DNA from 3 places in the Bradyrhizobium sp. SZCCHNR1098 genome. Region 3 is predicted to be linked to each of the others. Evidence: predicted binding sites of a transcription regulator. Region 3 holds the regulator's gene; each other region holds the start of a gene.
The links. The regulator LexA, encoded in region 3, represses DNA repair genes until DNA is damaged. The targets are predictions, from matches to a motif close to TGTTCNNNNTGTGTTCNG.

Region 1 (10,361 bases), 110 kb from region 3:
GCCAGTGCCCACGCCGAAGAAGCCTTCGTCACCAATCAGCTCAGCGATGATCTGACCATCGTCGACCTCGCGACCTCGAAGCCGGTGGCGACTATCCCGATAGGCGGCAAGCCGGCCGGCGTTGCGGTGGCTGCCGACGGACGCTTCGCCTATGTGGCGAGTCCGGACGACAAGAGCATCAGCGTCGTCGACGCTGTCGCGCGAAAGGTTGTTGGACGGATCGAGGTCGGTGGCGGCCCGCTCGGCATTGCCGTGACGCCGGACGGTTCGACGGTCTACGTCGCAGACTGGTACAACGCCGCAATTCGCGAGATCGATGCGAAGACCCGGACCGTGACCGGCAGCATCGCGGTCGGCGCCTCGCCGTCGGGGCTTGCGGTGACACAGGACGGCAAGCTGCTGCTCTCCGCCGACCGCGACGACGACATGGTCTCGGTGATCGACACGGCGACGCGCCAGCGCCTTGCGACCATCAAGGTTGGCACGCGGCCGTTCGGTGTCACCATCGACGCCGAGGGCAAGCGCGCCTACACGGCAAATGTCGCCTCCAACGACGTCTCGGTGATCGACCTCGCCGAGCGTCGCGAGATCGGCCGGGTCAAGACCGGCTTGCGGCCCTATGCGGTGGCGCTGGCGCAGGGCAGGGGCTTCGTAACCGACCAGTATGACGGCACGGTCAGCGTGTTCGACCTGGCGAGCCTGCAGCCGCTCCAGCGCATCAATGTCGGCGACTATCCCGAGGGCATCGAGGCGACGGCCGACGGCCGGCGTGTCATCGTCGCCAATTGGGAGAGCAACATCCTGAGCGTCATCGACGTGGCCGCACTGAAGGTCACAGGGGAGATCAAGGTCGGCAACGGCCCGCGCGCGTTCGGCGCGTTCCTGCGGCGGTGAAGCAGGTCCGCCGATTGCGGGAATGGAGTTGCATCTGCAGCCTCCGTCATTGCGAGCGCAGCTCGCAATGACGCGGGGAGGTATCGAGGCTCGTCGTTATCCCTGCATGTCGCCGGCGCTGATGCAGGCTACGAATCTCGTCTGGCGGGCACCACCAACCGTTCCACGATCTCGTCCATCCGGGTGAACAGCATCTCCGGCTGGTGGTCGCGCAGCGCCTGCTCCGCGGCATAGCCCCATGTCACCGCACCGAAGGCGATGCCGGCGGCGCGCGCAGCCTCGATGTCGCGGGTCTCGTCGCCGATCGCGATGACCTGGGCCGGGTCGACGCGCAGCCGCTTCAGCACCCGGCGAAACTTCCGTGCCTTGCCGAACACCGAGGCCGAGCAATCGAAATCGGCGAACAGACCGGCGCGCGATCCGAGCTTCTGCCGCGCATTGGCCTCGCTGTCCGACGAGACCAATGCGAGCATGGTGCCGTTCGCGGCAAGGGTGTCGAGCATGATGTCGACGCCTGCAAACAGCGGGATGCTTGCTGCGTGCGCCGTCTTCAGCCGGCGCACGTGGCGCGCGATCAAGGGCAGCTTCCAGCGCGGCACCTGAAGGAAATCGAGGATCTCACGGGTCGAGGCATGGCGCAGCCCGTCGATGTCCTGCTCCTCGACCTGACGAAAGCGGTACCGCACGGCGACGGCATTCACGTGGGTGCGAAACCACGGGAAGCTGTCGGCGAGCGTGCCGTCGAGATCGAAGATGACGAGGGAATATGGCATCGCGCGGGGTGAGCGTGGCGAGGGGCTGATGATCGTCGAGGCGTGTCGTCCTGCGACAGCCCTGGGCCATAGCAATGGGAGGGGCGGCGCGCAATGAGATGCGACCCTTGCGTGTCGCAGCTCCATGGTGACGTTCGACGATCAGGGGTTGAACATGTTGTGATGTGCACCTGGAAATAACGCGGTCTATGATCCCGATGCGCCGGCGGATCAGGGTCTGCCTGCCCGATTTGATCGAATTTGTTTTTATCATTCAAGCCAGAGAGATTTCACATGGCCCTCAACAAGGTTGCTGCAGCGTATCTGTCCTACTTCGCCTATATCGACGACGCGCTCGATGTGGTTCAGCCGAGCGATTTCGTGACGATGCTGAAGTCCGTCCCGTCGGGCGCGGCGAACGGTCCGTGGTCGCTCGTCTGGGGCCCGGCGGTCAACAACGGCGTGCTCGCCTATGTCGCGCAAGGCAGCGACGGCAGCTACGCGCTGGCGTTCCGCGGCACCGATGTCGACGGCTCGGTCGGCGGTGCCTTCGAGAACGTGCTCGCCGACGTCGATGCAGTCTTCCAGGTGCCGTGGCTGTATCCGCAGCAGGCCGGCTCGCCGCTGCAGATCAGTGCCGGGATCAACGATGCGCTGGCGCTGGTCATCGCGCTCACCGATCCCGCGACGGACCTGTCGCTGCTCGACTATCTGCGCGGCCTTGCGGCCAAGCAGAATCTGCAACTGATGGTGACCGGGCACAGCCTGGGTGGCGCGCTCGCCGTGGTGGCGACGGCGTGGCTGCAGGATCAACTGCCGAAGCTGAACTCGTCGCTGAAGTTCACGCTGTGGCCGCACACCTTCGCGGCTCCGACCATGTGGAACGCGGGCTTCGCGACCACCTTCGCGAAGGCCTATACCTACTATGCGGCGGTCAACAGCAACGACATCGTGCCGATGGGATGGGCCAATCTGAAAGGGATTCTCGTCACCTATGCGCCGCCGGCGCCGGTCCTGAAGGACACCAACTACTACTCGATCTACAAGCCGCTTGAGATCCTCAGCGCAACGATCCCGACCTATACGTCGATCGGGCCGAGCAATCCGGACCTGTTCACGATCACGCCGATCGTGGAGACGAACGATTCCTGGACCGCAGAAGCCGGCTACATGCATTCCATGCAGTTGCAGTATTTTCCGCATGCGACCGGCACGAAGGCGCCGCCGCTGCCGGGTGTCACCAAGACCGGTGTGGCGCGGCCGCGGGCGGTCGCCGTCGCAGCCTGAGCGCCGCAGAGCAGCCTTTGCGGGGCTGGGTTCGCTCAGTCCTGCAAGGGGGGTCTTGATGCGGCGGCCGATCAACCTTTCGTCACGATTTTTGTGAGTGGGCGCTGCAGGAACGCCTGGCGCTGTGCGGTCGTTGACCCCGCACAGAAGCAAGGAGAGACACATGCAACGCACGCTCAAGATGGCCGCGCTGGCCGCCGCCACGCTGGTGCTCGGCACCGCCGCCGCATCCGCGCAGGGCTATGCCCGCTACGGCGACTCGATGGCCTGGGTGCCGCCGACACAGGGCAACGAGTCCGAGCCGCTGTATGACGCCGCGCCGGCGCCGGCCTACGCGCGCGGTCCGGTGACCTGGGGCACAACGACCTGGGGCCACGGCTACAACGGCACCAACCATCCGACCCCTGGCTCGACCCAGGGCGATGTCGGTCCGTCCGGCAACAACAACGGCACGCTGACCGGTGTCTACCGGCAGTGGTAGCCGCCATCTCGCGTTAGACGTTAGGCGATCAAACCCGCCGCTCGACAAGAGCGGCGGGTTTGTCGTGTCGGACGGGTTCGCTGCGCGTGTCGGCGATGTCACGAAGCCATTGGATCACGAGGTCGCGCGAAGGTGAGCGTCGCGTTGTGTCGCACGATTGTTGTGGGGACCGGCGGAACCTTGGATGGATCGATATCGTTTGTTCTCCGAGAATTAGGAACGAAGGAGCAAGTTCATGACGCGCACGTTTGGATTCGCCGCGCTGACCGCCGTCACGCTCGTGGCCGGCACCGCTGCGGCCTCGGCCGGCGAATACGGCCCGGGCGGCTACGGCTATGGTGGCCAGGTCACCAGCACCTACGCCTACCGCGATTCCTTCGCCTGGGCGCCGGGGCCGGTCTATGAGGAAGGCTACGTCGCGGTCGCGCCGGGCCCGTATGACGGCCCTGGCTGGGGCACCGGCTACAACGGCACCAACCATCCGACACCGAGCTCGACCCAGGGCGACGTCGGCCCGGGCGGCAACAACAACGGCACGCGCAGCGGATATTATCGCCAGTGGTAATCTGAGTTCGTTGTGGAAACATCGAGCCCGCCGCTCTGTAGAGAGTGGCGGGCTTTGCTGTGATGAACCGGTATCGACCACATGCGTCATTGCGAGGAGCGCGATGCAATCCAGAATCGCGTACGCGGCCCTGGATTGCTTCGCTTCGCTCGCAACGACGATCGATAAAAGGGAATTGAGGGCAACTACTCCGCCGCCTCGCTGGCTGCGCCGCGGCTGCGCTTCTTCGGCTTGGCTGACTTCTCCAGCACCGGCTTGAGGAACTGCCCGGTGTAGCTGCGCGGCGCCTTGACGATGTCCTCCGGCGGGCCCCAGGCGACGATCTCGCCGCCGCCGTCGCCGCCTTCGGGGCCGAGATCGATGACCCAGTCGGCGGTCTTGATAACCTCGAGATTGTGCTCGATCACCACCACCGAATTGCCCTGCGCGACCAGCTCGTGCAGCACCTCCAGCAGCTTCTTGACGTCGTGGAAGTGCAGGCCGGTGGTCGGCTCGTCCAGGATGTAGAGCGTGCGGCCGGTGGCGCGCTTGGACAGCTCCTTGGCGAGCTTGACGCGCTGGGCCTCGCCGCCGGACAGCGTGGTGGCCTGCTGGCCGACGTGGATGTAGTCGAGGCCGACGCGGCGCAGCGTCTCGAAGGTGTCGCGCACGCGCGGCACCGCCTTGAAGAATTCGGCGGCTTCCTCGACGGTCATGTCGAGCACGTCGGCGATCGACTTGCCCTTGAACAGCACGTCGAGCGTCTCGCGGTTGTAGCGCTTGCCCTTGCAGACGTCGCAGGTGACGTAGACGTCGGGCAAAAAGTGCATCTCGATCTTGATAACGCCGTCGCCCTGGCAGGCCTCGCAGCGGCCGCCCTTGACGTTGAAGGAGAAGCGGCCGGGCTCATAGCCGCGCGCCTTCGATTCCGGCAGGCCGGCGAACCATTCGCGGATCGGGGTGAATGCGCCGGTATAGGTCGCGGGGTTGGAGCGCGGGGTGCGGCCGATCGGCGACTGGTCGATGTCGATGATCTTGTCGATGTGCTCCAGGCCCTCGATGCGGTCGTGCGGCGCGGCGGCCTCGTTGGCGCCGTTGAGCTTGCGCGCGATCGCCTTGTAGAGTGTGTCGACCAGCAAGGTCGACTTGCCGCCGCCGGAGACGCCGGTGATCGCCGTGAACAGGCCGAGCGGGATCTCGGCCGAGACGTTCTTTAAGTTATTGCCGCGGGCGTTGACGACCTTGATGGTGCGGCGATGGTTCGGCGGCCGCCGCTCGGGCACCTCGACCTCGAGCTCGCCGGTGAGATATTTGCCGGTCAGCGACGCCGGATTGCGCATGATCTCGGCCGGCGTGCCCTCGGCGACGATGTTGCCGCCATGGGTGCCGGCGCCGGGGCCGATGTCGAGCACGTAGTCGGCGAGGCGAATGGCATCCTCGTCATGCTCGACCACGATCACGGTGTTGCCGAGGTCGCGCAGCCGCTTCAGCGTGTCGAGCAGGCGGGCGTTGTCGCGCTGGTGCAGGCCGATCGACGGCTCGTCGAGCACGTAGAGCACGCCGGTCAGCCCCGAGCCGATCTGCGACGCCAGGCGGATGCGCTGGCTCTCGCCGCCCGACAAGGTGCCGGAGGAGCGCGCCAGGGTCAGATAGTTCAAGCCGACGTCGAGCAGGAAGGTCAGGCGGTCGCGGATCTCCTTGAGGATGCGGGTGGCGATCTCGGTCTGCTGCGCGTTGAGCTGCTTCGGCACCTCGGCGAACCATTCGCCGGCAGCCCTGACGCTGAGCTCGGAGATCTCGCCGATGTGCTTGCCGGCGACCTTGACGCACAGCGCCTCGGGCTTCAGCCGGAAGCCGTTGCAGCCGGCGCAGGGCACGTCGTTGAAGTACTTGCCGAGCTCCTCGCGCGCCCATTCGCTCTCGGTCTCGCGGAAGCGGCGCTCGATATTGGTGATGACGCCCTCGAACGGCTTCTTGGTGTCGTAGGCGCGGACGCCGTCCTCATAGGTGAACTTGATCTCGTCGTCGCCGGAGCCGTGCAGCAGCGCGTTCTGCGTCTTCTTCGGCAGGTCCTTCCACTTGGTGTCGAGCGTGAACTTGTAGAACTTGCCGAGCGCTGTCAGCGTCTGCAGGTAATAGGGCGAGGACGACTTGGCCCAGGGCGCGATCGCGCCCTTGCGCAGGGTGACGTCCTTGTCGGGGATGACGAGATCAGCATCGACGTGCTGCTCGACACCGAGGCCGCCGCATTCCGGGCAGGCGCCGTAGGGATTGTTGAACGAGAACAGCCGCGGCTCGATCTCGGGAATGGTGAAACCGGAGACTGGGCAGGCGAACTTCTCCGAGAACAGGATGCGCTCGGGCCCGCTCTTGTCATGGATTTTTGCGGTCTTCTTGTCGGACTTCTTGTCGTCGGCTGCGGCCGGCGCGTCGGCATATTCGATCACCGCCAGCCCCTCCGCGAGCTTCAGCGCGGTCTCGAAGCTTTCCGCCAGGCGCTGGCCGATGTCGGGGCGCACCACGATGCGGTCGACGACGACGTCGATGTCGTGCGGGAACTTCTTGTCGAGCGTGGGCACCTCGGCGAGCTCGTGGAAGGTGCCGTCGATCTTGACGCGCTGAAAGCCCTTCTTGAGATATTCTGCCAGCTCCTTCTTGTACTCGCCCTTGCGTCCGCGCACGACCGGGGCCAGCAGATAGAGGCGGGTGCCCTCGGGCAGCGCCAGCACGCGGTCGACCATCTGCGACACGGTCTGGCTTTCGATCGGCAGGCCCGTGGCCGGGGAGTAGGGCACGCCGACGCGCGCCCAGAGCAGCCGCATGTAGTCGTGGATCTCGGTGACCGTGCCGACGGTGGAGCGCGGGTTCTTCGATGTCGTCTTCTGCTCGATCGAGATCGCCGGCGACAGGCCGTCGATCTGGTCGACATCAGGCTTCTGCATCATCTCCAGGAACTGGCGGGCATAGGCCGACAGCGATTCGACGTAGCGGCGCTGGCCCTCGGCATAGATCGTATCGAAGGCGAGCGAGGACTTGCCGGAACCGGACAGGCCGGTGAAGACCACGAGCCTGTCGCGCGGGATCTCGACGTCGATGTTCTTGAGGTTGTGCTCGCGGGCGCCGCGGATCGTGATCGCCCGCAGGCTCGACTGGTTGGCTTGCGCGCGCTGCTTGGCCTTGAGCACTTCATCCATGACGATCGTCCCACGGCGCAGAGTCGCGCCATCGTTGCAGGCGCGTTCGCCGGAAGCCGGCCATCGGACGCCAGAGGGAAAAGGTATCGTCGGAACGTAGGAAGAACGGGAATGGATTTCCAGTGCCGTCAGCGAATCATCAACAATGCGCTCAGGGAATGGCAGCGAATGGCAGGAGGCGGACCGGTTCCGTCGGCCGCGTCGAGAGCCCAAAGAGTCGAGAGCCCAAAAGAAAAGACCTCCGCTCTCGTCGAGCGGAGGCCTTGTGCGTTGGCCCGGAGGGCGACGTTCTTAGAAGTGGTAGTTCACGCCGACCTGGACGGAGTGCAGGTTCAGAGTGCCCGAAGCGATATTGTTGGCGAAGTAGTTCTCGCTGCCGAGGCTCTTGTAAAGGTATTCGCCCTTCAGCGACCACTGCGGCGCGAACATGTATTCGAGGCCAGCGCCAACCGTCCAGCCGCTGTGGAACTTCGTGTCCGAGACCGAAGTGCCAAGGAAGGTGTTGGTCAGCTTGTTCTCAGCCCAAGCGTAACCGCCGGTGGCGTACACCAGGGTCGGGCCGAAGGCATAACCAATGCGGCCACGAACGCTGCCGGTGTCCTGGATCTTGGTGTTGAACGTGCCCAGGAAGCCGGGGATCACGCCGTCGCCGCTCTTGATGCTGGCCCAGGCCGCATCAGCTTCGAGACCGAACACGATGGCGCCCTGCTGCCAGTTGTAGCCGATGGTGCCGCCGGCGAGGCCGCCATCCGGACCATTGTCTTCAACGGTGGCGTAGCCGCCCATGGCACCGATGTAGAAACCGGTCCAGGTCAGCACAGGCGCGGCAACCGGCGCCTTGGTGTAGGTCGGGCGCGCAGCGAGGTCTGCGGCGGCAGCGGGAGCGGCCAGGGCGGCCAAAGCCACGGTCGCGAGCAGGATCTTCTTCATTCCAGTCTCCAGTTTATTCCTAGCAGTCCGCATCGCACCGAAAGCTTTACGCACGAAACAGACTCACCCGTTCAAGTTGACGCGGTTCCTATAGCCCGGTTCCGTGCGGATTGCCGTCACCCCGAAGACACACTCGCGGCCAAACCGCGTTTTTACGGGCGGCTCCAGAAAGCCTAAGTTACTCAATTACTTGGTTCCGAGTGTTGCAGGGCGGCAAAGGCGGCTCCTGAGCAACAAAAAGGCCGGCTTACGCCGGCCTTTGGAACTTTCGATTGTCGAACGGATCGATCAGTATTTGGCGACAACCGGGCCGCCGAAGCGGTAGTTCAGGCGCGCCGTGAACAGGTCGACGTCCTGCTTGATGGTGTCGGTCTGGGTGAAGACCGCGCCACGGAACGGGACGTTCGTGTTGCCCATGAACAGGTGGTCATACTCGAAGCCGACCGACCAGCCCGGCGAGAAGGCGTATTCGACGCCAGCGCCGACGGACGCGCCCCACTTGTGCACGGTCGTGGTGGCCAGCACGGTGTTGATCACGCCGGAAAAGATCTCGTACTTGGTGTCGGTGACGGCCGCGCCGCCCTTGGCGTAGAGCAGGACATTGTCGAAGGAATAGCCGATCTGGCCGGTGAACAGGCCGAAGGCGCTGAGCTTGGTGCGGTTGCGATCGGGCGCGAACACCGGGCTGACGTTGTTGCCGGTGAGGTCGGCCCAGTTGCCCTGCGCCTCGAGGCCGAACACGACCGAGCCCATCTGCCAGCGATAGCCGAACTGACCGCCGATCGTGCCGCCGGTGGCGTTATGGCAGCCCTCGGCTGGGCCATTCACGAGCGTCCAGCAATTGCGGCTCGTGCCATAGCCGCCGTTGATGCCAAGGTAGAAGCCGCCCCAGTCGTTGATGGCGACCATCATCGGCGGCGCCTTCGTATAGGGACGTGCCGCCATGTCGGCCGCCGAAGCGGACGTGGCCGTTGCGATGCCGACGAGCGCCGTCGTGATCACAAACAACTTCTTCATCAAATTCTCCCCCGGGAGGTTGGAATGACAAGCGATGGGCAAGTCATACACAGGGCATCCCGGCGAGGCTGTAACGCGCCCGCCACAGAAACGAAAAAGCGTTATAAATCATATATTTAGCACAAAAACGCCGCGACGCTGCCGGGCTGTTGACACGAAAAAGGCCGGCGCGAGGGCCGGCCTTTCCGAATGCGTGCGAGCGGCGGCTTTTTTCAGTAGCGCGTGCCCATCGGCGCCCCGAATCGATAGTTCACCCGGACGGTCGCCATGTCGATGTCCTGCTTGATGGTATCGACGCGCGACAGCACGGTTGCGGTGGCCGGGAAGCTGATGTCGCGCGAGCCCATGAACAGGTGGTCGTACTCGACGGCGACCGACCAGTTCGGCGCGAAGCCGAACTCGACGCCCGTGCCGACGGTGCCGCCCCAGCGGGTCTCACTGGCCGAATCCAGCAGCGTGCCGACCGGGAAGGGCGCAGCCGCATTCGCCGTGCCAGTGTATTTGTTGTGGGTGACGGCGGCGCCGCCCTTCACGTACCAGAGCACGTTGCCCCAGGCGTAGCCGACCTGGCCGGTGAACAGGCCGATCGCATCGGTCTTGGTGTTGTTGGTGATGCCCGCAGCCAGCGCCGCCGTGCTCGCATTGGACGACTTCAGGTCGGTCCAGTTGCCCTGGGCCTCGACGCCGAACACCCAGCTCGCCGCCTGCCAGCGATAGCCGACCTGGCCGCCGATGAGGCCGCTCGAGGCGTTGTGGCAGCCTTCGGACTGGGTCGGCACGACCGGCACGCCGCCGACGCGATTGAGCGTCCAGCAATTGTGGCTCCAGTCGGCGCCGCCATTGACGCCGAGGTAGAATCCGGCCCAGTTCGGCAGCGGCGTGACATAGGCCGGCGGCGGCGCCTTGCTGTAAGGGCGCGTCGCGAAGTCGGCCGCTGAGGCCGGCGCCAGCCCCAGCGCCGCGGCGCTTGCGGTCAAGATCAAGGTCGTCTTCTGCATTCGTCTCTCCCCAGTCCCAATACACCACGCTCCGGATCCCTCCGATCCGGGCCCACGCGAAGGTGGCCTGTTGCTGATTGTAGGAGAGACTGCTTTCTAAACTCGTGATCGGGAGCAGGCGCGTGGCGGGATGTGCCGAACGTACTTAAGCGCTGGTAAAGATCGCGACCGGTCGTGCAGATCGCAGAGCTGTCCCGAGGCGCGAGTGAGCGCTTGGCGCGTCAGACCCTCGACTGCCAGTCCTCGAGGGTCAGCGCTTGGAAA
Region 2 (10,361 bases), on a different contig from region 3:
CAGGTCGCCAATGTCGATCGTATCCTTCGCAAGTTGCGGATGCAGCGACCAGGCTGATTCGGGCATGCGGCGGTTCCTGGCGGACGGTCTGGCGGGGAATTCGACGGCACCTAAAGCCTTTCCGAGCTGCGGCACAAGCCCGCGGGGCGGTGGGCCGCCCCGGCGAAGCTCGCGCTTGCTTTCCGGACCGTTTGGCCCCAAATAGGCAGCGGGAGATTGGCGGTGGACGAGCCACTCGCCAACCGGGTCAGGTCCGGAAGGAAGCAGCCCTAACGAGGTCCGGATCGGGTCGCTCGTCAGTCTCCTACCTGTTTTCTCGAGCGAATCGCGCAAAGATGGCGGGGACCCCGCGCAGGGCGGGCGCTCGACCGCGCTCCGGCTGATTGCGTCGACGATCGCGATCGATGCCGGCCTGGAATACTCACTTGCGGATCGCTCGATGACCGACGCTGGCGCCCCACCTGTTCCGCCTGACAGCGCCGACGCTCCCGCCAAGCCCTACCGGGTGCTGGCGCGCAAATACCGCCCCGCCAGCTTCGCAGATCTGATCGGCCAGGAGGCCGTGGTGCGCACGGTCTCGAACGCGTTCGAGACCGGCCGGATTCCGCAGGCCTGGATTCTGACCGGCGTCCGCGGCGTCGGCAAGACGACCACCGCCCGCATTCTCGCCCGCGCATTGAATTACGAGCTGCCGGACGGCTCGGTGAAGGGGCCGACCATCCACATGCCGGTGCTCGGCACCCATTGCCAGGCGATCATGGAAAGCCGGCACATGGACATCCTCGAGATGGACGCGGCGTCCCATACCGGCGTCGACGACGTCCGCCAGATCAATGACAGCGTCCGCTATGCGCCGGCCAGCGCGCGCTACAAGGTCTACATCATCGACGAAGTCCACATGCTGTCGACGGCGGCGTTCAACGCCTTCCTGAAGACGCTGGAGGAGCCGCCGGAGCACGCCAAGTTCGTGTTCGCCACCACCGAGATCCGCAAGGTGCCGGTCACGGTGCTGTCGCGCTGTCAGCGCTTCGATCTGCGCCGGGTCGAGGCCGAGGTGCTGATGAAGCATCTCCAGGGCATCGCGACCAAGGAAGGCGTGACGATCGAACCCGAGGCGCTCGGCATCATCGCGCGCGCCGCCGAAGGCTCGGTGCGCGATTCGTTGTCGCTGCTCGATCAGGCGATCGCGCACAGCGCCGGCGAAGTCCGCGCCGATGACGTCCGTCAGATGCTGGGCCTCGCCGACCGCACCCGCGTGATCGACCTGTTCCACCATCTCGCCAGCGGCGACATCGCCGCCGCCTTCAAGGAATTCCGCGAGCAATATGACGTCGGCGCCGACCCCGTGGTCGTGCTGTCGGATCTGGCCGAGTTCGTGAACTTCGTCACCCGGGTGAAGGTCGTGCCGGCGACGGCCGACAACGTCGCCTTCAGCGAGACCGAGCGGCTGCGCGCGCGCGACTTCGCCACCAAGCTGTCGATGCGGGTGCTGTCGCGGATGTGGCAGATGCTGCTGAAGGGCATTGCGGAGACGCAAGGCGCGACGCGCCCGGCTGCAGCGGCGGAAATGGTGCTGGTGCGCATCGCCTACGCGGCCGATCTGCCGACGCCCGACGAAGCCATTCGTATGATCGAGCAGAGCGGTGGTGGCTCGCCGATCGTCACGAACGGCGGCGGGGCGCGCCCTGCGCCGGCATCCGGCATGAGCGCGGGGGCGCCGCCTGTGATGACGTCGGCGCCGATGCAGGCGCCGCGCGCGCAAGGCCCGACGCTCGCCGCGGTCGGCGGTTCGATGCGCCCGCAGGCGATGTCATCGCAGCCGTCGCCGGCATCACAGGACCAGCCCGCACTGCGCATAGGGAGCTTTCAGGAACTCGTCGCGCTGGCCGGCAAGAATCGTGACCTGATCACCAAGAGCGCGCTCGAGATGGACGTGCGGCTGGTCCGCTTCGAGGAGGGACGGCTGGAGATCGCGCTGGAACGGACGGCGCAGCGCTCGCTTGTCTCGGACCTCGGGCGCAAGCTGGAGGACTGGACCGGCCGGCGCTGGACGGTGATCGTTTCCAACGAGCCAGGCCAGGCGACCTTGCGCGAGCAGAATCTGCGCGCCAAGAGCGAGCGCGAGGCGGCGGCGGAGGCCGATCCGCGCGTGCAGGAGATCCTGGCGCGGTTCCCGGGCACCAAGGTGGTCGAAGTGCGCCGGCTCGCCCCCGAGCCGCCCGAATCGGACGCCAGTGCTGTCGAGCCGCCTGACGAGTCCGACGATGATGATTTCTAGAGCATGATCCGGAAAAGTGGAAACCGGTTTTCCTCGCGACAAACGCCAAAGGCGTTTGCGCGGAGATCATGCTCAACAAGATGGCTAATGATGAGGTGCTCCGATGGCTGACTTTCTCGGCATGATGAAACAGGCGGCGCAGCTGCAGACGAAGATGCAGGAGATGCAGGAGGAACTCGGCAACGTCGAGGTCGAGGGCATCTCGGGCGGCGGTCTGGTTGCCGTGCGCATGACCGCCAAGATGGACGTGAAGAGCATCAAGATCGATCCGTCGCTGCTCAAGCCGGAGGAGGCCGAGATCCTGGAGGACCTGCTGGTCACCGCGCATGGCGATGCGCGCCGCAAGGCTGAAGCCGCGATGCAGGAGAAGATGCAGGCCATCACCGGCAAGCTCGGCCTGCCGCCGGGCTTCGGTTTCGGTTAGTTGACCTGATGACATTCGTGAACTGATGGCCGTCGCCGGTCCCGAGATCGAACGCCTGATCCAATTGCTTGCGCGCCTGCCCGGCCTCGGGCCGCGCTCGGCGCGGCGCGCCGCACTGCATCTGATCAAGAAGCGCGAGGCGCTGATGGTGCCGCTTGCCTCGGCGCTGCAGGTCGCGATCGATCGCATCCAGGTCTGCAAGACCTGCGGCAACATCGATACGCAAAGCCCGTGCACTGTGTGCACCGATCCGCGTCGCGATCCCGCGATGATCGTCGTCGTCGCCGACGTCGCCGACCTCTGGGCGCTGGAGCGCGCCAAGGCCTCCAACGGCCGCTATCACGTGCTCGGCGGCACGCTGTCGCCGCTCGATGGCGTCGGCCCGCAGGATCTCACCATCGATGCACTGGTGCAGCGCGCGCATGCGCCCGAGGTGTCCGAGATCATCCTCGCTTTGAATGCGACGGTCGACGGCCAGACCACCGCGCACTACATCACCGACCTCCTGCAGGAGGCGAACGTCAAGGTCACGCGGCTGGCACATGGTGTGCCGGTCGGCGGCGAGCTCGACTATCTCGACGAAGGCACGCTCTCGGCCGCGATGCGGCAGCGGACCTTGTTCTAAGCACAGACGGAAGTGGAATGATGACGAAACGCGGATTCGGCAAACGGCTGGCTTTGGGCGCGATTCTGGCGGCGCTCTCGGCGCCGTCAGTGCTGGCGCAGCAAAGCGAGGCGGCGCAGAAGGCGGGGCGTCCGCTCAATGCCGGCGACGTGCTGTCGGGCGAGCTGACCGCACTGAAGCTCAAAGGCGGCAAGCCGGGCCAGCCGTCCGCCGCCTATCAGATCACGAGCGAGCCGCGCCGCCTGCCGCCGCCGAGCGGGCTGTGCAATCTGGAGACCGGCCCGGAGACGTTCCAGCTCGTCACCGCGAACACGGCGCAGGCGTCGCAGCTCAAGGGTCTGCTCGGCAAGCAGATCGCGGTCAAGGTCGACGAGATCGCCTGCGCCCAGGATGCGGGGCAGATGAGCGAGGCGGTCGTGACCAAGTGGAGCTTGGTGAAGCGGTGAGACCTGATTGGGCCGTCCACGCGAGCGCGGCGTCCTGACTTTCCGCTGTCAGCGCCCGGCTCGACCGGGCGATCCAGTACCCCGCGGCTGCTCGCTCGATGGCTGACGTCTCCGCAATACTGGGTCACCCGTCGGAGCCTGTCATCGGGCTCGTCGAAGACGACACCCGGTGGCGGGCGACGACGGTTGAATGTGAGGCGGCAGCTACACCTTCACTGGCCCCAACTGGTCGAAATGTCCGCGCCGCTGCAGCCAGGCGAGCAGCACGAGGCTCGGGATCGCGACCAGCACGCAGATCACGAAGAACAGCGGCCAGCCGGTCGCCTTCGCCACGTAGCCGGCGCCTGACGACAAATAGGTGCGCCCGACCGCGGCGAGCGCGGTCAGCAGTGCATATTGGGTGGCGGTGTGCAGCGGGTTCTGACACAGCGCGGAGAGATAGGCGACGAAGATCACGGTGCCGACCGCGCTGGTGAAGTTTTCCGCCGAGATCGCCAGCGCCAGTGCCCATTGATTGACTCCGACGATCGCAAGCCAGGAGAACGAGAGGTTCGCCAGCGCCTGCACCATGCCGCCGATCCAGAGACTCGTCGCGAGCGAATAGCGTCGCGCGACGAAGCCGCCGGCAAAGCCGCCGGCGAGCGTCGCGGCGAGGCCCACGCCTTTCACAATCGCGGCGTAGTCGACCTTGCTGAAGCCGAGATCGATCACGAACGGCGCGGTCATCGTGCCGGAGAAGGCGTCGGTGAACTTGAACAGCACGACGAAGGCGAGCGCCGTGAGCGCATCACGTCGGCCGAGGAACTCGACGAAGGCTCCGGCAGCCGCATGCATCACGCGGGTGAGCGCGGTGTCCGCACCCATCGCGGCCTCCGCCTGCTGCGACTGAGCCGGCTCGGTCGCCGCGAGGGCCGTGATCGTGCCGATCAGCACCAGTCCGGCCATCGCAACATAGCCCCACATCCAGGACGACGGACGCGTCAGCCCCGAGTTCTCGAACGCACTGACCACCACCAGTGCGCCGGCGGTCGAGACCAGCATGCCGATGCGATAGGCGGCGACATACGCCGCCATGCCCGCGGCCTGCTCGCTCTCCGGCAGGCTCTCGACGCGGAAGGCATCGACCACGATGTCCTGGGTCGCCGACATCGCGGCGACCAGCAGCGCGGCCAGCGCCACCATGAACGGCGCATGTGCCGGATCGGTGAGCGCCAGCAGCAGGATGGCGCCGATCAAGAGCAGCTGTGCGAACACCAGCCAGCCGCGCCGCCGTCCAAACGCGCGCGTGAGCAGCGGCACGTGCAGCGCGTCCACCAGCGGCGCCCAGAGGAATTTCAGCGTGTAAGGCGTTCCGACGAGGGCGAACAGCCCGATCGTGCCGAGATCGACGCCGAGCTCACGCATCCAGATCTGAAGCGTCGAGCCGGACAACGCCAGCGGCAGTCCCGACGAGAAGCCGAGGAACAGCACCACGAGCACGCGCGGCTGCAAGTAGACGGCCATGCTCTCGCGCCAGGTGGGGGCGGGTTTGGCAGCGCCGGGCTTTGGAGCGGCAGCAGGGATCTCGGAAGCGGCGTCAGGTGCGGTCATGGGCGGGTGGTAGCAGATTTGAACGGCCTTCGCGACGCCACCATCACTCCCCCACCTGCACGCGTCCCGCCAGCGGAAACAGATCCGGCGTCGTGCCGGTAACCGGCGCGATGCGTGGTGAGTCCACCGGCGAATCCTGCTTGCTGAAATCGAGCTCCTCGATGCGGGCGGCGCGCTTCTCGATCTTGTCGGCGGAAATGAGGATCTGGCGGATGTCCTCGCCGACATCGCCGAAATGCTTCTGCAGTTTGAGCACGCGCTCGCGCAGGCGGCCGAGATCGTCGCCGAGATGGATCACCTCGTTGCGGATCTGGTCGGCGGCGTCGCGGATGCGCGCATCCTTCATGATCTGCTGCATGACCTGGATCGCGAGCATCAGCAGCGATGGCGACACCAGCACGACGCGCGCGCGATAGGCTCGCTGGATCACGTCATCGAAGCCGTCATGGATCTCGGCATAGACCGATTCCGACGGCACGAACATCAGCGCCGTGTCCTGCGTCTCGCCGACCACGAGGTACTTCTCGGCAATGTCATTGACGTGGCGGAGCACGTCGGTGCGCAGCCGCTGCGCCGCGGCGCGCTTCTCCTCCTCGGTCACGGCGTCGTGCAGTGCGGTCACGGCTTCCAGCGGAAACTTGGCGTCGATGCACAGCGGTCGCGAATCGGGCAGGAACACGACGCAGTCGGGCCGCTTGCCGCTGGCGAGCGTGTGCTGAAACGCGTAGCTGCCCTTCGGAAGCCCGTCCTGGACGATCGCCTCCATGCGCGCCTGGCCGAAGGCGCCGCGCGACTGTTTGTTGGCGAGGACGTCGCGCAAGGTCGTCACTTGCGTCGTCAGCTCGCTGAGATCACGGTGGGCGTTGTCGATGATGCCGAGGCGCTCGTGCAGCACGCGCAGACTATCCATTGTGTGGCGCGTACTCTGCTCCATCGACTGTCCGACGCGGTGGGTGACCGCATCGAGCCGTTCGTTCACGCTGCGGGCCAGGTCCACCTGACGGCCGGCGAGCAACTGGGCCATCGCGTCGACCCGGCCGGAGGCCTCGCTCTGGACGCGGATCATCTCGCCGAACCGTTGTTCGATCTCGTCAGCCCGCATCGCCTGCTGGGCGGCGAGCTCCGCGCCGCGCCGTCCGGAGCGGGCCACGGCGGCCGCGATGATCACGAGCAGCAGCAGCACCAGTACGCCGAATCCGATCAGCGCATCGCTCGCCCTGATGGGCAGGTCGCCGATGATGACGACGACAGGATTGAGGGATTGGCTGACGGTCATCACCCCCGTCTATCCGATTCGCGCAAGCTCGCGAACGAAGAGAGAACAATTATGGTTAAGGGCACGTTAAGAATCATGGTTAACGAAACGTTGAAATTCATGGTTAGTTAAGTCTTAACCGCGAGCCATCACATTGACCGCGCCGGTTCCGCGGCTTAAATCGCGCGCCATGTCCCTAAGAGAAATCATCATCCTGCCGGACCGGCAGTTGCGGCTGGTGTCCAAGCCGGTCGAGAAGGTCACGCTGGAGATCCGGCAGCTGGTCGACGACATGTTCCAGACCATGTACGACGCGCCGGGCATCGGGCTCGCAGCGATCCAGGTCGCGCAGCCGCTGCGCGTCATCACCATGGATCTGGCCAAGCCCGATGCCAACGGGGAGGGCAAGCGCGAGCCGCGCGTCTTCATCAATCCCGAGATCATCGCCAAGTCGGACGAGCTGTCGGTCTACGAGGAAGGCTGCCTGTCGATCCCAGAATATTACGAGGAGGTCGAGCGGCCGGCACGCGTTCGCGTGCGCTTCACCGATCTCGACGGGGTGGTCCGCGAGGAGGATGCCGAGGGGCTCTACGCCACCTGCATCCAGCATGAGATCGATCATCTCAACGGCGTGCTGTTCATCGACTATCTGTCGAAGCTGAAGCGCGACCGCGTGATGAAGAAGTTCACCAAGGCCGCCAAGCGCGCCAGCGAGTAACGATCAACTCTCTCCTCCGTCATGCCCGGGCTTGACCCGGGCATCCACGTCTCGCCGCGCGTTACAGGCAGCTCGACGTGGATGGCCGGGACAAGCCCGGCCATGACGCGGAGGATTCGGCAATGCAGGATCTTCCACCAGATGCCGCTTCGCCTGATCTTCATGGGCACGCCGGATTTCGCCGTGCCGACCCTGCTCGAACTCGCCGGCCACGGCCACGAGATCGCGGCGGTCTATACGCGCGCGCCGAAACCCGGCGGCCGCCGCGGCCTCGCGCTGCAGCCGACGCCGGTCGAGACCGAGGCGCGCCGGCTCGGCATTGCCGTGTTCACGCCGAAGACGCTGAAGACCGAGGAGGCCTTGGCCGAGTTTCAGGCTCATCAGGCCGATGCGGCCGTGGTCGTCGCCTACGGCATGATCCTTCCTCAAGCCATTCTCGATGCGCCCAAGCTCGGCTGCTACAATCTCCACGCTTCCCTGCTGCCGCGCTGGCGCGGTGCCGCGCCTATCAACCGCGCGATCATGGCGGGTGATGCCGAGTCCGGCGTCATGGTGATGAAGATGGATGTCGGGCTCGACACCGGCGATGTCGCGATGGCCGAGCGCCTTGCGATCACCGACGCGATGACGGCGTCCGATCTGCACGACCGCCTGTCGCGGATCGGCGCCGATCTCATGGTGCGCGCGATGGCGGCGCTGGAGCGCGGCGGGCTGACGCTGACGAAGCAGGCAGAGGAAGGCGTCACCTACGCCGCCAAGATCGAGAAGGCCGAGGCGCGGATCGACTGGACGAAGCCGGCCCACGCGGTGCTGCGGCACATCCACGGCCTGTCGCCATTTCCTGGCGCCTGGAGTGAGTTCACGCTTGATGGCGAAGCGGTCCGCTTGAAGATCCTGCGCTGCGCGCTTGCCGACGGCGGGGGCGAGCCGGGCGCCGTTCTTGACGAGCAGCTCACCATCGCCTGCGCCGACGGCGCCATCCGCGTCACCGAGCTACAGCGCGCCGGCAAGGGTCCCATGAAGGCCGCGGATTTCCTGCGCGGCACCCGTATCGCGCCGGGCCTGCGTTTCGGCTGACCACCTCATCTCGTCATGCGCGGGCTTGACCCGCGCATCCATCTCAAGAACAAGCTTCGTCCAGGGATGGATTGCCGGGTCGAGCCCGGCAATGACGGCAAAACTCGATCGGGTCAGATGCCCCGCTACAAGCTCACCATCGAATATGACGGCGCGCCGTACTGCGGCTGGCAACTGCAGGCGACCTTGCCGTCGGTGCAGGGCGCGCTCGAAGCGGCGGTGCAGGCGACCTGTGGCGTGCCGACCCGGGTGCATGGCTCGGGGCGCACCGATGCCGGCGTCCACGCCACCGGTCAGGTCGCGCATTGCGACGTTGAGAAAGAATTCCGGCCCGACAAATTGCGCGACGCGCTCAACGCGCATCTGCGGCCCAACCCGATCGCGGTGCTCGACGCCGAGATCGTTCCCGACACCTTCGAAGCACGCTTCTCCGCCCGCAGGCGGCACTATCGCTATCGCATCGTCAACCGCCGCTCCAATCTCGCGCTCGAGGTCGGCCGCGTCTGGCGCGTGCCGCAGCGGCTCGACTCGGACGCGATGCACGCGGCGGCCCAGCGGCTGATCGGCAAGCATGATTTCACGACTTTCCGCGACACGGAATGTCAGGCAAAATCGCCGGAGAAGACGCTCGATCGGCTCGACGTCGTCAGGGACGGCGATGCGGTCACCATTCTCACCTCCGCACGCTCCTATCTGCACAGCCAGGTGCGCTCGATGGTTGGCTCGCTGGTGTGGGTCGGGCAGGGCCGCTGGAGCGCCGATGATCTCGCTGCCGCGCTCGCCGCGCGCAATCGCGCCGCCTGTGGCGTCGTCGCGCCGCCGGAAGGCCTCTATCTCGTGAAAGTCGACTATTGAGATTGTTCTGCAGTGGAACCCGCGAATCGCTATTAGCTGCCAATGATTGTCCTAATGAGTAGTCGTTTCGGGAGTAAGGGACAGGATTCATTAACTCCAAATTGAAGCCCTCGCTGCTATCCGGACCTCAGGCTGCTGTCCAGCGAGGTCGATCGTGCGCATTCGTCAAGTCTTCCTGCTCTCTTTGCTGCTCGGGGCCGTCATCGGCCTGCTCGCAACCATGTTGTTCGCCTGGCAGCAGCTGACCTCGCTGCAGGCCGCGGGGACGGCAGGCCGTGATACGCAGCTGCTGGCCGCCATGTTGCGGCTGCCGGAAAAGCTGAACCTCGAGCGCGCCATGGTCAATCCGCGGCTGGCATCGCCGAATCCGGCGACGGCCGATGAGCTGGCCTCGCTGCAGAAGATACTTCAAGGCTCCGATGATGCGTTCGCCAAGGCGCGAAACCTGGCGCAACTGAGCGAAGATACGGCCGCGCTGGAGTCGATCCAGCAGAAACTGCGTGTCATGCGAGGATCCGCGCTCGACGCCGTCGCTCTGGCAAAGGCGGCCCGGCCCGAGGCCATCGTCCGCGATTACGTGCCGCAGATGTTCACGATCCAGGAAACGACCGGCAGTCATGTCGACGTGATCGTGCGCCGGATCAATGCGGCCAATCCCGCGGTAGGCCAGGCCGCGCGTCTTGCCGTGATCGGCTGGGATTTGCGCGACTGGGCCGGTCGCGCCACGACGACGTTCGTTCGCATGATCGCGACCAAGCAGCCGATGGCGGGTGAACCGGCCGAGGCGCTTGCGACGTTCAAGGGACGCATCGAGCGCATCTGGACGACGGCCAAGCTCGCTGCCGCCGAGATCAACCAGAAGCCGATCTTCGCGGCCCTGACCGAGGTCGAGAATGGCTATTGGGCCCGCGGTGGCGAGTTCTATTCGTCGCAGGTGGCGCCGAACCGGGGCAAGGTGCTCGAGCTCGATCCCGACCAGTTCCTGCGGTCCGTATTCCCGATCCTCGATACGATCCTGCCGCTGCGCGATGCAGCCCTCGCCGAGGCGCTGAGCCAGAGCGAGGTCGCGATCGCCGAGTCGCAGACCCGTTTT
Region 3 (10,361 bases):
AGGATCGCCAGAACGTCGAAAATACCGGGTGAGGTGGTTCGGCCGGTGAGCGCCGCGCGCAGCGGCTGCGCCACCGCGCCCAGCTTGAGATTGTTGGCTTCAGCAAACGCACGCAGCGCGGCTTCCGTGGCCGGTCCGCTCCAGGACTCGACAGCGGCCAGCGCCTCATGTAGCCGGCCGATCAAGGCACGGCTGTCCGGCGTCAGCAGGGCGGCGGCCTTGGCGTCGATCGGAAGCGGCCGGTCGGCAAAGATGAAGGCGGCGCCGTCGATCAGCTCCAAGAGCGTCTTGGCGCGCTCCTTGAGGCCGGGCATCGCCTGGGTGAGCTGCGCGCGCGTGACGTCGTTGAGCTTGGCCTTGAGAGCCGCGCCGTTCGGCACGTAATTCAGCACGTCCTCGAACTGGCGCACCAGCGCCGCATCGTCGCTGTGGCGGATGTAGTGGCCGTTGAGGTTTTCGAGCTTGGCGAAGTCGAACCGCGCCGCCGAGCGGCCGATCGCCGGCAGGTCGAAGGCCTTGATCATCTCCTCGGTGGAGAAGATCTCCTGGTCGCCATGGCTCCAGCCGAGCCGCACCAGGTAATTGCGCAGTGCCGACGGCAGATATCCCATCGCACGGTAGGCGTCGACGCCGAGCGCACCGTGGCGCTTCGACAGCTTCGAGCCGTCGGGCCCGTGAATCAGCGGGATGTGCGACATCGACGGCACCGTCCAGCCGAGCGCATCGTAGATCTGCTTCTGGCGCGCGGCGTTGATCAGATGGTCGTCGCCGCGGATGACGTGGGTGACGCCCATGTCGTGGTCGTCCACGACCACCGCCAGCATGTAGGTCGGATTGCCATCGCCTCGCAGCAGCACGAGGTCGTCGAGGTTCTCGTTCTGCCAGACCACGCGGCCCTGCACCTGGTCCTCGATCACGGTCTCGCCGGTCAGCGGCGCGCGCAGCCGGATCGTCGGCTTGACGCCTTCGGGCGCCTCCTTTGGATCGCGGTCGCGCCACATGCCGTCATAGAGCCGGGTGCGGCCTTCCGCGCGCGCCTTTTCGCGCATCGCGGCCAGCTCCTCGGCGGTGGCATAGCAGCGATACGCCATGCCGCTGGCGAGCAGTTGCTCGGCGACCTCGCGATGGCGCGCGGCGCGGCTATATTGGTAGATGACCTCCCCGTCCCAATCGAGCTCGAGCCATTTCAGGCCGTCCAGGATGGCGTCGATGGCCGCCGTGGTCGAGCGCTCACGGTCGGTGTCCTCGATCCGCAGCAGCATCTTGCCGCCGCGGCCCCGCGCATACAGCCAGTTGAACAGGGCCGTCCGGGCGCCTCCGATGTGGAGAAAGCCGGTCGGGGAGGGGGCAAAGCGCGTGACGATCGGGGAGGTCATGGGCGGCAGCACGAAATCCAGGCAGGGGCTATGAAGGGCGGGGGGTGTATAGCAGGCCTATCGCATAACTAAAGCCTTCCTTGGGGGAAGCGGATTTGGCAGATAGGCTGCCAAATTCCGGAGCAGGATATTCTTGATGACCACGACGACAGACACGGCGACGACGGCAGAGGCAGGGCGCGACTTCATCCGCGACATCGTCCAGGCCGATCTCGACAGCGGCAGGCACAAGACGATCGTCACCCGGTTCCCGCCGGAGCCGAACGGCTACCTGCATATCGGCCATGCCAAGTCGATCGGTCTCAACTTCGGCATTGCCCAGGAGTTCGGCGGCCGCTGCAATCTGCGCTTCGATGACACCAATCCGACCAAGGAAGAGCAGGAATATATCGATTCCATCCAGGCCGACGTGCGCTGGCTCGGCTATGACTGGGGCGACAACCTGTTCTTCGCTTCGGATTATTTCGAGCGGCTCTACGATTGGGCGGAAGGGCTGATCAAGGCCGGGCTCGCCTATGTCGACGACCAGTCGCAGGAGGAGATCCGCCTGTCGCGCGGCACGCTCACCGAGCCCGGCAAGAACAGCCCGTTCCGCGACCGCACGGTCGAGGAGAATCTCGACCTGTTCCGGCGCATGAAGGCCGGCGAATTCCCGAACGGCGCGCGCGTGCTGCGCGCCAAGATCGACATGGCCGCCGGCAACATCAACCTGCGCGACCCCGTGCTGTACCGGATCATGCACGCCCATCACCCGCGCACCGGCGACGCCTGGAAGATCTATCCGAGCTACGACTACGCCCACGGGCAGTCGGACGCGATCGAGGGCGTGACGCACTCGATCTGCACGCTCGAGTTCGAGGACCACCGGCCGCTCTACGATTGGTTCCTGGACAAGCTGCCGGTGCCGTCGCATCCGCACCAGTACGAGTTCGCGCGGCTCAACCTGACCTACACGCTGCTGTCGAAGCGCGTGCTGACGCGGCTGGTGCAGGACGGCCATGTCTCAGGCTGGAACGATCCACGCATGCCGACCATCGCCGGCCTGAAGCGGCGCGGCGTGCCGCCGGCTGCGGTGCGCGAGTTCATCAAGCGCATCGGCATCGCCAAGGCCAACAGCATCGTCGACGTCGGCATGCTCGAATTCTGCATTCGTGAGGAGCTGAACCGCACGGCGCTGCGTCGGATGGCCGTGCTGCGGCCGCTGAAGGTGGTGATCGAGAATTATCCGGAAGGCCAGGTCGAGGAGCTCGAGGCGATCAACCACCCCGACGATCCCGCAGCCGGCACGCGCAGGATCGCCTTCGGCCGCGAGCTCTATATCGAGCAGGACGACTTCATGGAGAACCCGCCGAAGAAGTTCTTCCGGCTGTCGCCGGGCAACGAGGTGCGGCTGCGCTACGCCTATTTCATCAAGTGCCGCGACGTCATCAAGAACGACGCCGGCGAGATCGTCGAGCTGCGTTGCACCTATGATCCCGCGACCAAGGGCGGCAACGCGCCGGATGGACGCAAGGTCAAGGCGACGATGCACTGGCTGCCCGCTGCGCAGTCGCTGACCGCCGAGATCCGCCTCTACAACCAGCTGTTCGCCAATCCGAGCCCCAATGCGGCCGACTTCACCGCCGATCTCAATCCCAACTCACTCGAGGTCCTGATCGACGCCCGCATCGAGCCGGCGATCGCCGAGAGCAATTCGGACGCACCGATGCAGTTCGAGCGCCAGGGCTACTTCGTCCGCGATCCGGATTCGATGCCCGACAAGCTCGTGTTCAACCGCACCATCGGCCTGCGCGACACCTTTGCGAAGGAGGTCGCGAAGGGATGAGATGGGGACCGCAGCCGCAGCTCAATTGATCGCTGCGAGGCCGGCCTCGGTCAGCGTTGGCACGCCATCGCTGACCTCGACCAGGCCGCGCTCCGCGAGGAGCGAGAGATCATCGTCGGCGACGGGGGAGAGCGTGAGCCGGTGGGCCTTGATGTCCCGCAACGTCCAGCGCAGGTGGATCGCCGTGTCGAGCGCGAGGTCGGCAAAGGGATCGTCATTGTCATGGTGGTCCATACCCGCATAAGCCCGTGCGGTGCCGAAAGTTCCAATGACGTTCCCGGCACCGGGATTGGATTCTCGTTCCGTTCCGCTAGTCGGATTCCCCGTGGTTTCGCTAGCCTCCATGCCCGTGAAGTAACGGGTGGTGTGGGCAATGGCGGAGCCGGTCAGGCCGCCGGGAGGGCGTCGCGGGATCGCGGGCGCGATGGCCGATGTCTGGCCGCCGCGCGGCGCGCTGGCCGGCGGCTGGCCCGCGATCGGGTCCGGCGCGTCGTCGGCATTCGCCGCCCGCCTGAAGAGCTGGGCGGTCGAGGAGGCCGGGGCGGGCCGGCTGCTGCCCTGGGTGCCGGTGGCGTTCGGGGCCGGCATCGCGCTGTACTTCACCGCCGATCACGAGCCGGTGCTCTGGATCGCCGCCACCACCGCGGCGCTGCTCTGCATCGTCGCCATCATGATGCGGCGGCATCGGATGTTTCCGGTTGCCGTGATGATCGCAGCTGCAGCGTGCGGCTTTGCCGCGGCGACCATCAAGACCGCGCGTGTCGCACATCCGGTGCTGGCGCGGCCGTTGTATTCGGTGGCGCTGTCCGGCTTCGTCGAGGCGCGCGACGTCCGCGAGCGCAGCGATCGGATCGTGCTGCGCGTCGCCGCGATGGAGAGCCCGCGCAACGCCGCCACGATCGCGCGCGTGCGGCTCGCGGTGCGCAAGGGCACGGCGCCCGAGGTCGGCAGCTTCGTGCAGCTCAAGGCGCGGCTGCTGCCGCCGATGGCCCCGGTGCGGCCGGGATCCTACGACTTCGCGCGCGACATGTTCTTCCAGGGCATCGGCGCCTCCGGTTTCGTGATGGGCGCGATCACGACGGCGACGCCGCCGCAGGCCGCCGGCTTCGGCCTGGGCTATGCGGCGGCCATGCAGGGTCTGCGCGATGCGATCGACGCACGCATCCGTGCCCGCCTGACGGGCGATGAGCGCGCCATCGCCACCGCGCTGCTGACCGGCCGGCGCGACGCCATCACGCCCGATGTCAACGATGCGATGTTCGTCTCCGGCCTCGGCCACGTGCTGTCGATCTCAGGCTATCACATGGCCGTCGTCGCCGGCGTCGTGTTCTTCGCCGTGCGCGCGCTGCTTGCGCTGATCCCCGGCCTCACCATCAGCCATCCGATCAAGAAGTGGGCGGCCGCGGCGGCGCTGGTCGCGGCGGCGTTCTACCTGCTGCTGTCGGGCGCGGAGGTCGCGACGCAGAGATCGTTCTTCATGACGGCCGTGGTGCTGATCGCGGTCATGGTCGATCGCCGCGCCGTCACCTTCCGCACGCTCGCGGTCGCGGCGATGATCGTGCTGATCGCGGCACCCGAAGCGCTGGTGCATCCGAGCTTCCAGATGTCGTTCGCGGCGACGCTCGGTCTGGTCGCGCTGGTGCAGTTCGGCCTGCCCAAACTGTTTGCGACGCCGGACAGCTCCACGACGCAGCGCATCGCGCTGTGGGGCGGCCGCGAGCTTGCGATGCTGCTGCTGGCCTCGCTGATCGCGGGGCTTGCGACCACGCCCTATGCCGCGTTCCACTTCCATCGCGTCACGCCCTATGGCGTGCTCGCCAATCTCGCGGCGATGCCGGTGGTTTCGGTGCTGGTGATGCCCGCCGGACTGCTCGGCCTGCTGGCGGCGCCGTTCGGGCTCGACGGTCCCTGGTGGACGCTGATGGGCCTCGGCATCGACTGGATGATCGCGGTGACGCGCTGGGTGGCGGCGCTGCCCGGCGCGGTCGGGCGCATCCCGGGCTTCGGCATCGGTCCGCTGATCCTGGCCAGCCTCGGCGTCATCCTGATCGGCCTGCTGCGCACACCGCTGCGCTGGTCGGGCGCCGTCGGGCTCGCGGTGGCCACCGCGTGGGCCGCCACGACGCCTCTGCCCGACGTCCTGATCGCCGGCGACGGGCGCGCGGTGGCGGTGCGCGGCCGTGACGGACGTCTGCATGTGATGCGCACCGGCAAGGACGTGTTCGCCACCAAGGAGTGGCTCGCGGCCGACGCCGATGCCCGGCTGCCGGCGGATTCATCGCTCGCCGATGGCGTCTCCTGCGACGAGGCGGGCTGCGTGGTCGCGATGGTCGACGGCCGATTCGCCGCCTTGACCCTGCGCGCCGAGGCGCTCGACGATGATTGCGCCCGTGCCGCGCTGATCGTCACCGCGCGCGCCGCGCCGTCATCCTGCGCGGCGGCCGTCATCGATCGCCAGCGCCTGCAGCAGCAGGGCGCCTTGATGCTGGTGCAGCGGGGCACCGGCTTCTCCGTCACGCCGGTGCGCGCCGGCGGCACCGACCGCCCGTGGTGGCCGGCGCCCGCCGAGGCCGGCGAGTTCGACACGACGCTGACGCCGCGTGCGCCGGTGTCGCGGCTTCAGGACGCGACGCCGCCGGAGACGGAGCAGGGCGAGCAGGATTGAGCGCCGGACAGCTCGAACGTGCTGAGATGATACAACGTGCTGAGATGATACTCGGTGTCGTCGGGTCCATCGAACAGCGAGGGACCTTCGACCAGCGTGAACGCAGCGCCCGGATATCGTTGCCAGACGGCGATGTCATCAACCGTGACCGTTAGCCATCCGAACGGAAGCATGTAGCGGCCGGGCTCGGTGATCCGGTCGGCCTTGTTCCAATCGATCTTGTTGACCGCGGCGGCAAGCTCCCCCGGCACACAATGCCGGCCGAGGGATGTCGTTCCTATTCGATGCGATGCCGGAGCGTGAGGTTCGCCCGAAAGGACCTTGCGCTTGCAGAAACCAAATCTCCCCCGGCCGAAAGCTCGCTCATGACCGAGAGAAATGCGGACGCGCAGGCGCTCAGGTGATGCTGATGCGGCGAATCGGTGTGGCCTGCGAAGCCGGAACGTCCTCCGCCATGCCCGGGCGGCGTTCGGCCGGCTGCTTGCTGACCGGCAATTGTAGCACGGTGACGCGCTGGCCCTCGCAGAGCTGGGTCACCAGCACGTGGCGGCCGTCGGCGAATTCGATCGCGTCGTGATGGCGATCGGGGATGTGCGTCTCGATGCTGTTGAACTTCGCGACGCGCTCGCGGATCGTCCGGGTCCAGAGCCAGCGGCTGTCGTAGCGGACGTCCTCGACAAATGCCAACTCGGTGCCGGGCAGCATGCAGACTGCGACGGTCGGCTCGCTCTCGAGGGCGAAGCCGCGGGTGGCGGTGCCGCGAAACGTCGTCGAGATCAACGTCTCGCCGACCTTGGCGGGACGGGACGCAACCGCATGGAGGCTGTAGTCACACATCGGATCGCTCCTCGTTGAGAGATAGCCGACCCACGCTCCCCCCGGACAGGCGCAGGCCTCTATCAGAGTGGACATCGAGGAGATGTTAGCGCGCGCTTCACGGCAATTCTGCGCTGATCTGCACCGCGTGCGCCCGCGGGCGATCACAAGCGTTTGAGCATGCCGCGCTGCACATCCTGAGGTGCATTCGCGCGTGACCAATTTCGATCGGCGGAGAAGCGCGTGCGCTCGCCGCCGATCGACCGATCGCGTCCGCGATCAGTACTTGCGATACAGCCCGACCAGCTTGCCTTGGATCTTCACCCGGTTGGGCGGCAGGATGCGCACCTCGTAGGCGGTGTTGGCCGGCTCCAGCGCGATCGATGCGCCGCGGCGGCGGAAGCGCTTCAACGTCGCTTCCTCATCGTCGATCAGCGCTACCACGATGTCGCCGGTGTCGGCGGTCTCGTTGCGCTGGATCAGCGCCATGTCGCCGTCGAGGATGCCGGCATCGACCATGGAGTCGCCGCGCACCTCGAGCGCATAGTGATCGCCGTTGCCGAGCATGTCGGCGGGCACGCTGATGGTGTGGCTGCGCGTCTGTAGCGCCTCGATCGGGGTACCGGCGGCGATGCGGCCCATCACCGGCACCGCGACGGGGCGCTCGCCATCGTCCAGCGCGGGAGTGCTGGTGCGCACCTTGCCGAGATTGCCCTCGATCACCGATGGGGTGAAGCCGCGGCGGTTGTTGGCAGCCTGTGACAGCTCGGGCAGCTTGATCACCTCGATCGCGCGGGCGCGGTTGGGCAGCCGGCGGATAAAGCCGCGCTCCTCGAGCGCCGTGATCAGGCGATGAATGCCGGACTTCGAGCGCAGATCGAGCGCATCCTTCATCTCGTCGAAGGACGGCGGCACGCCGGCTTCCTTGAGCCGCTCGTTGATGAACCGCAGAAGTTCGTACTGTTTGCGCGTCAGCATCTCGACCTGGTCCCCAGTTTGTTGTCGTCCGAGTCCAGGAGCTGCGCCTTGAGCACAAACCGGCTGAGAGCGCCTTGGAGTCGGACCATCATCGCGTCGCCCGCAACATACTAAAAACAAATCATGAACGGACACTATATGTTCGATGTGTGTTCCGCAATCCTTAAATTGTAGTGAACGGACCGGGCTTTGCCGGGGGAAACGGCCTAGCTCGGCAGGCGCAGGATCTCGCACGGGCTGCCGGCGGCGGCCTTCGGCGCATACGCCCGCCGGATCACCAGCGCCTGCGAGAGCGCGAGATTGCCGAGCAGCGACGAATCCTGCTGCGTCACCGGCGTTGCGATCAGGGTGCCGTCGGCGCGCTCTTCGAGCTGCGCCCGCAGATAGTCCTCGCGCGAATCGTTCGCCCCGAGCTCGCGGCCGAGCAGGGCGGTCTCGCGTGGCATGCGAGCTTCGTCACGGCCGAGCAGCCGCCGAATCAGCGGCACCAGGAACAGGATGGCGCAGACATAGGACGACACCGGATTGCCGGGCAGTCCGATCACCCTCATGTCGCCGAGCCGTCCGTGCATCATCGGCTTGCCCGGCCGCATCGCGATCTTCCAGAACGCCATCTCGATGCCCTCGGCTTCGAGCGCCTGCTTGACGAGGTCGTGATCGCCGACCGAGGCGCCGCCGGTCGTGATCAGGATGTCGGCCTTGGCCTCGCGCGCCCGCCGGATCCCGGCGACCGTGGCCTCCATCGTATCCGCGGCGATGCCGAGATCGATCGGTGTCGCGCCCTCGCTGCGCACCAGCGCCCGCAGGGCGTAGCCGTTGGAATAGACGATCTGGCCCGGGCCGGGCGTCGAGCCCGGCATCACGAGCTCGTCGCCGGTGGCGAGCAGCGCCACCTTCGGCCGGCACCGCACCGGCAGTGCCGGATGATTCATGCTGGCCGCCAGCGACAGGTCGCGGTCGCTGAGCCGGCGGCCCGCCTTCAGCAGCACCATGCCCTGGTGGAAGTCGACGCCCGCGGGCCGAATGTGCCGGCCCTTGATCGCGGCCTCGGTGATGACGACGTGGCCATCTTCGGCGATCGTGTCCTCCTGGATCACCACCGCGTCGGCGCCCTCAGGGACAACGCCACCAGTGAAGATGCGCGCCGCCTCGCCGGGTCCGACCACGCGATCGAACGGCCGCCCCGCCGCGACCTCGCCGATCACCCTCAGCCGCACCTTGGCCTGGGCTGCGTCCGCCGCGCGTACGGCGTAGCCGTCCATCGCCGACATCGCCTCGGGCGGCTGCGTCCGCAGCGCCGCGAGGTCGCGGGCCAGGATGCGGTGATGGGCCTCGTCCAGCGTCACCAGCTCCTCGGCCAGCTCCTCGGCCAGCGGCTCGGCGCCGGCGAGCACGGCGGACAACGCATCGGACACCGGCATCAGGGCCATGAGAGTTCCTTCGGACGGAGACGGCAGATCGAATGAGTCGCCTTCTAACCGAACGCGCACGGCTCGGCCAAGGGCTCAGGCCGCTTCCTGCCTTCTGATCGTCTGATGTGGGCCGCGTCCGGGCCGCTGCCTCACGATCGCGCGAGAAAGTCTGCAATCAACCGCGTGACCTCCTGCGGACGTTCCAGGCTCGGCAGGTGCGCCGTTCCGGCCAGCTCATGTCCTGACCCGTTCGGCATTGTTGCGGCGAGCAGCCTGCTTCGCTGCTGGATGTGAGGAAAGTCCAAGTCCCCCCAGATGACGAGCGATGGCGCGACGATCTCCGCGAGGCGCGGGAAGGCTGGTGCCATATCGAGAGTCGCGCCGGTTGGCGGCGCGCGGAGTGCGGCGGCGTTCTTCTTCAGGAACGTCTCGCGTGGCTCGCCGGAGATGCGTCCCTCGCGCTGCAAGGGACCGTCGACCCACAGATGCGCCTTGATAGCGCTGACCCGATCCCAATCCTGTGCGGCCTCGGCAGCGGCCAACGACGCCGTTAGCGCCTTGATCTCCGGTGGATAGACCGGCTCCGGCGCGCCGCTGATCGAAGGTGCGATCAGCACCAGCGATGCCATACGTGACGGATGGCGAAGCGCGAAGTCGAGCGCGATGCGGCCTCCTTGCGAGCAGGCAATCAGCGTCGCCGGCCGCCCCGGCGCGAACGCGTCGACGACGGCGAGCAGGTCCTCGACCGGAGAATGAGCTTCCTCATAGGCGACCGTCTCACCAAATCCGCGCCGGTCATAGGCGATCGCCATATGCGTTGCCGCGACGCCCTCGATCTGCGCGCGCCACATGGAGCGGTCGAACACTGCGGCGTGCAGGAAGACGACAGGGTCTCCCTGGCCGGCAACCTCGGCGGCGAGCCGCGCGCGGCCGGAGCAGACGTGATGCAGAGAGTTCATTTTGAATGCTATCCCGCAGCTGCGCGACAGGCGGCGCGCTCGGTCGTGTGCAGGATATCCGCCACCATGTTCCGCAGCCAGACCGATGCTGCATCACGATCGAGCTGCAGCGGCCAGACCATCGAGACGGCCGGCAGCCGCAGCTTCAACGGCGCGGGACAGAGCGTCAGCCCAAATCGCGGCCCGTAGAGCTTTGCCATCCTGGTCGGTATCGTCGTGATCACCGGTGATGCGGCGACCGTCGCCAGCACGCTGAGGAATTCCGAGGAGGCCGAGACCACGTTGAGCTCGGTCCCGATCTCATCCAGCGCCGCCTCCAGACAGCCCTGC

Region 1: a site for LexA is predicted at 7,243-7,260, ahead of uvrA (excinuclease ABC subunit UvrA). Genes of this name have one in related genera too.
Region 2: a site for LexA is predicted at 6,670-6,687, ahead of QX135_RS24095 (DNA recombination protein RmuC). Genes of this name have one in related genera too.

Annotation. Positions count from the first base shown of each region.
Region 1 covers NZ_JAUEXY010000007.1:242,405-252,765, forward strand. The annotation lists gene QX135_RS17330 (cytochrome D1 domain-containing protein) at 1-894, shown strand, start outside; gene QX135_RS17335 (HAD hydrolase-like protein) at 1,023-1,667, opposite strand; gene QX135_RS17340 (lipase family protein) at 1,941-2,933, shown strand; gene QX135_RS17345 (hypothetical protein) at 3,097-3,414, shown strand; gene QX135_RS17350 (hypothetical protein) at 3,650-3,979, shown strand; gene uvrA (excinuclease ABC subunit UvrA) at 4,165-7,152, opposite strand; gene QX135_RS17360 (porin family protein) at 7,444-8,082, opposite strand; gene QX135_RS17365 (outer membrane protein) at 8,371-9,099, opposite strand; gene QX135_RS17370 (outer membrane protein) at 9,312-10,097, opposite strand.
Region 2 covers NZ_JAUEXY010000012.1:77,489-87,849, forward strand. The annotation lists gene QX135_RS24060 (HIT family protein) at 1-66, opposite strand, end outside; RNA gene ffs (signal recognition particle sRNA small type) at 212-308, shown strand; gene QX135_RS24070 (DNA polymerase III subunit gamma/tau) at 440-2,278, shown strand; gene QX135_RS24075 (YbaB/EbfC family nucleoid-associated protein) at 2,382-2,702, shown strand; gene recR (recombination mediator RecR) at 2,728-3,327, shown strand; gene QX135_RS24085 (hypothetical protein) at 3,348-3,773, shown strand; gene QX135_RS24090 (AmpG family muropeptide MFS transporter) at 3,978-5,363, opposite strand; gene QX135_RS24095 (DNA recombination protein RmuC) at 5,407-6,639, opposite strand; gene def (peptide deformylase) at 6,809-7,336, shown strand; gene fmt (methionyl-tRNA formyltransferase) at 7,478-8,413, shown strand; gene truA (tRNA pseudouridine(38-40) synthase TruA) at 8,531-9,268, shown strand; gene QX135_RS24115 (HAMP domain-containing methyl-accepting chemotaxis protein) at 9,423-10,361, shown strand, end outside.
Region 3 covers NZ_JAUEXY010000007.1:129,134-139,494, forward strand. The annotation lists gene gltX (glutamate--tRNA ligase) at 1-1,376, opposite strand, end outside; gene QX135_RS16785 (glutamine--tRNA ligase/YqeY domain fusion protein) at 1,513-3,201, shown strand; gene QX135_RS16790 (hypothetical protein) at 3,223-3,435, opposite strand; gene QX135_RS16795 (ComEC/Rec2 family competence protein) at 3,575-5,866, shown strand; gene QX135_RS16800 (hypothetical protein) at 5,821-6,039, opposite strand; gene QX135_RS16805 (hypothetical protein) at 6,263-6,703, opposite strand; gene lexA (transcriptional repressor LexA) at 6,962-7,660, opposite strand; gene glp (gephyrin-like molybdotransferase Glp) at 7,867-9,090, opposite strand; gene QX135_RS16820 (alpha/beta hydrolase) at 9,222-10,031, opposite strand; gene QX135_RS16825 (LysR family transcriptional regulator) at 10,040-10,361, opposite strand, start outside.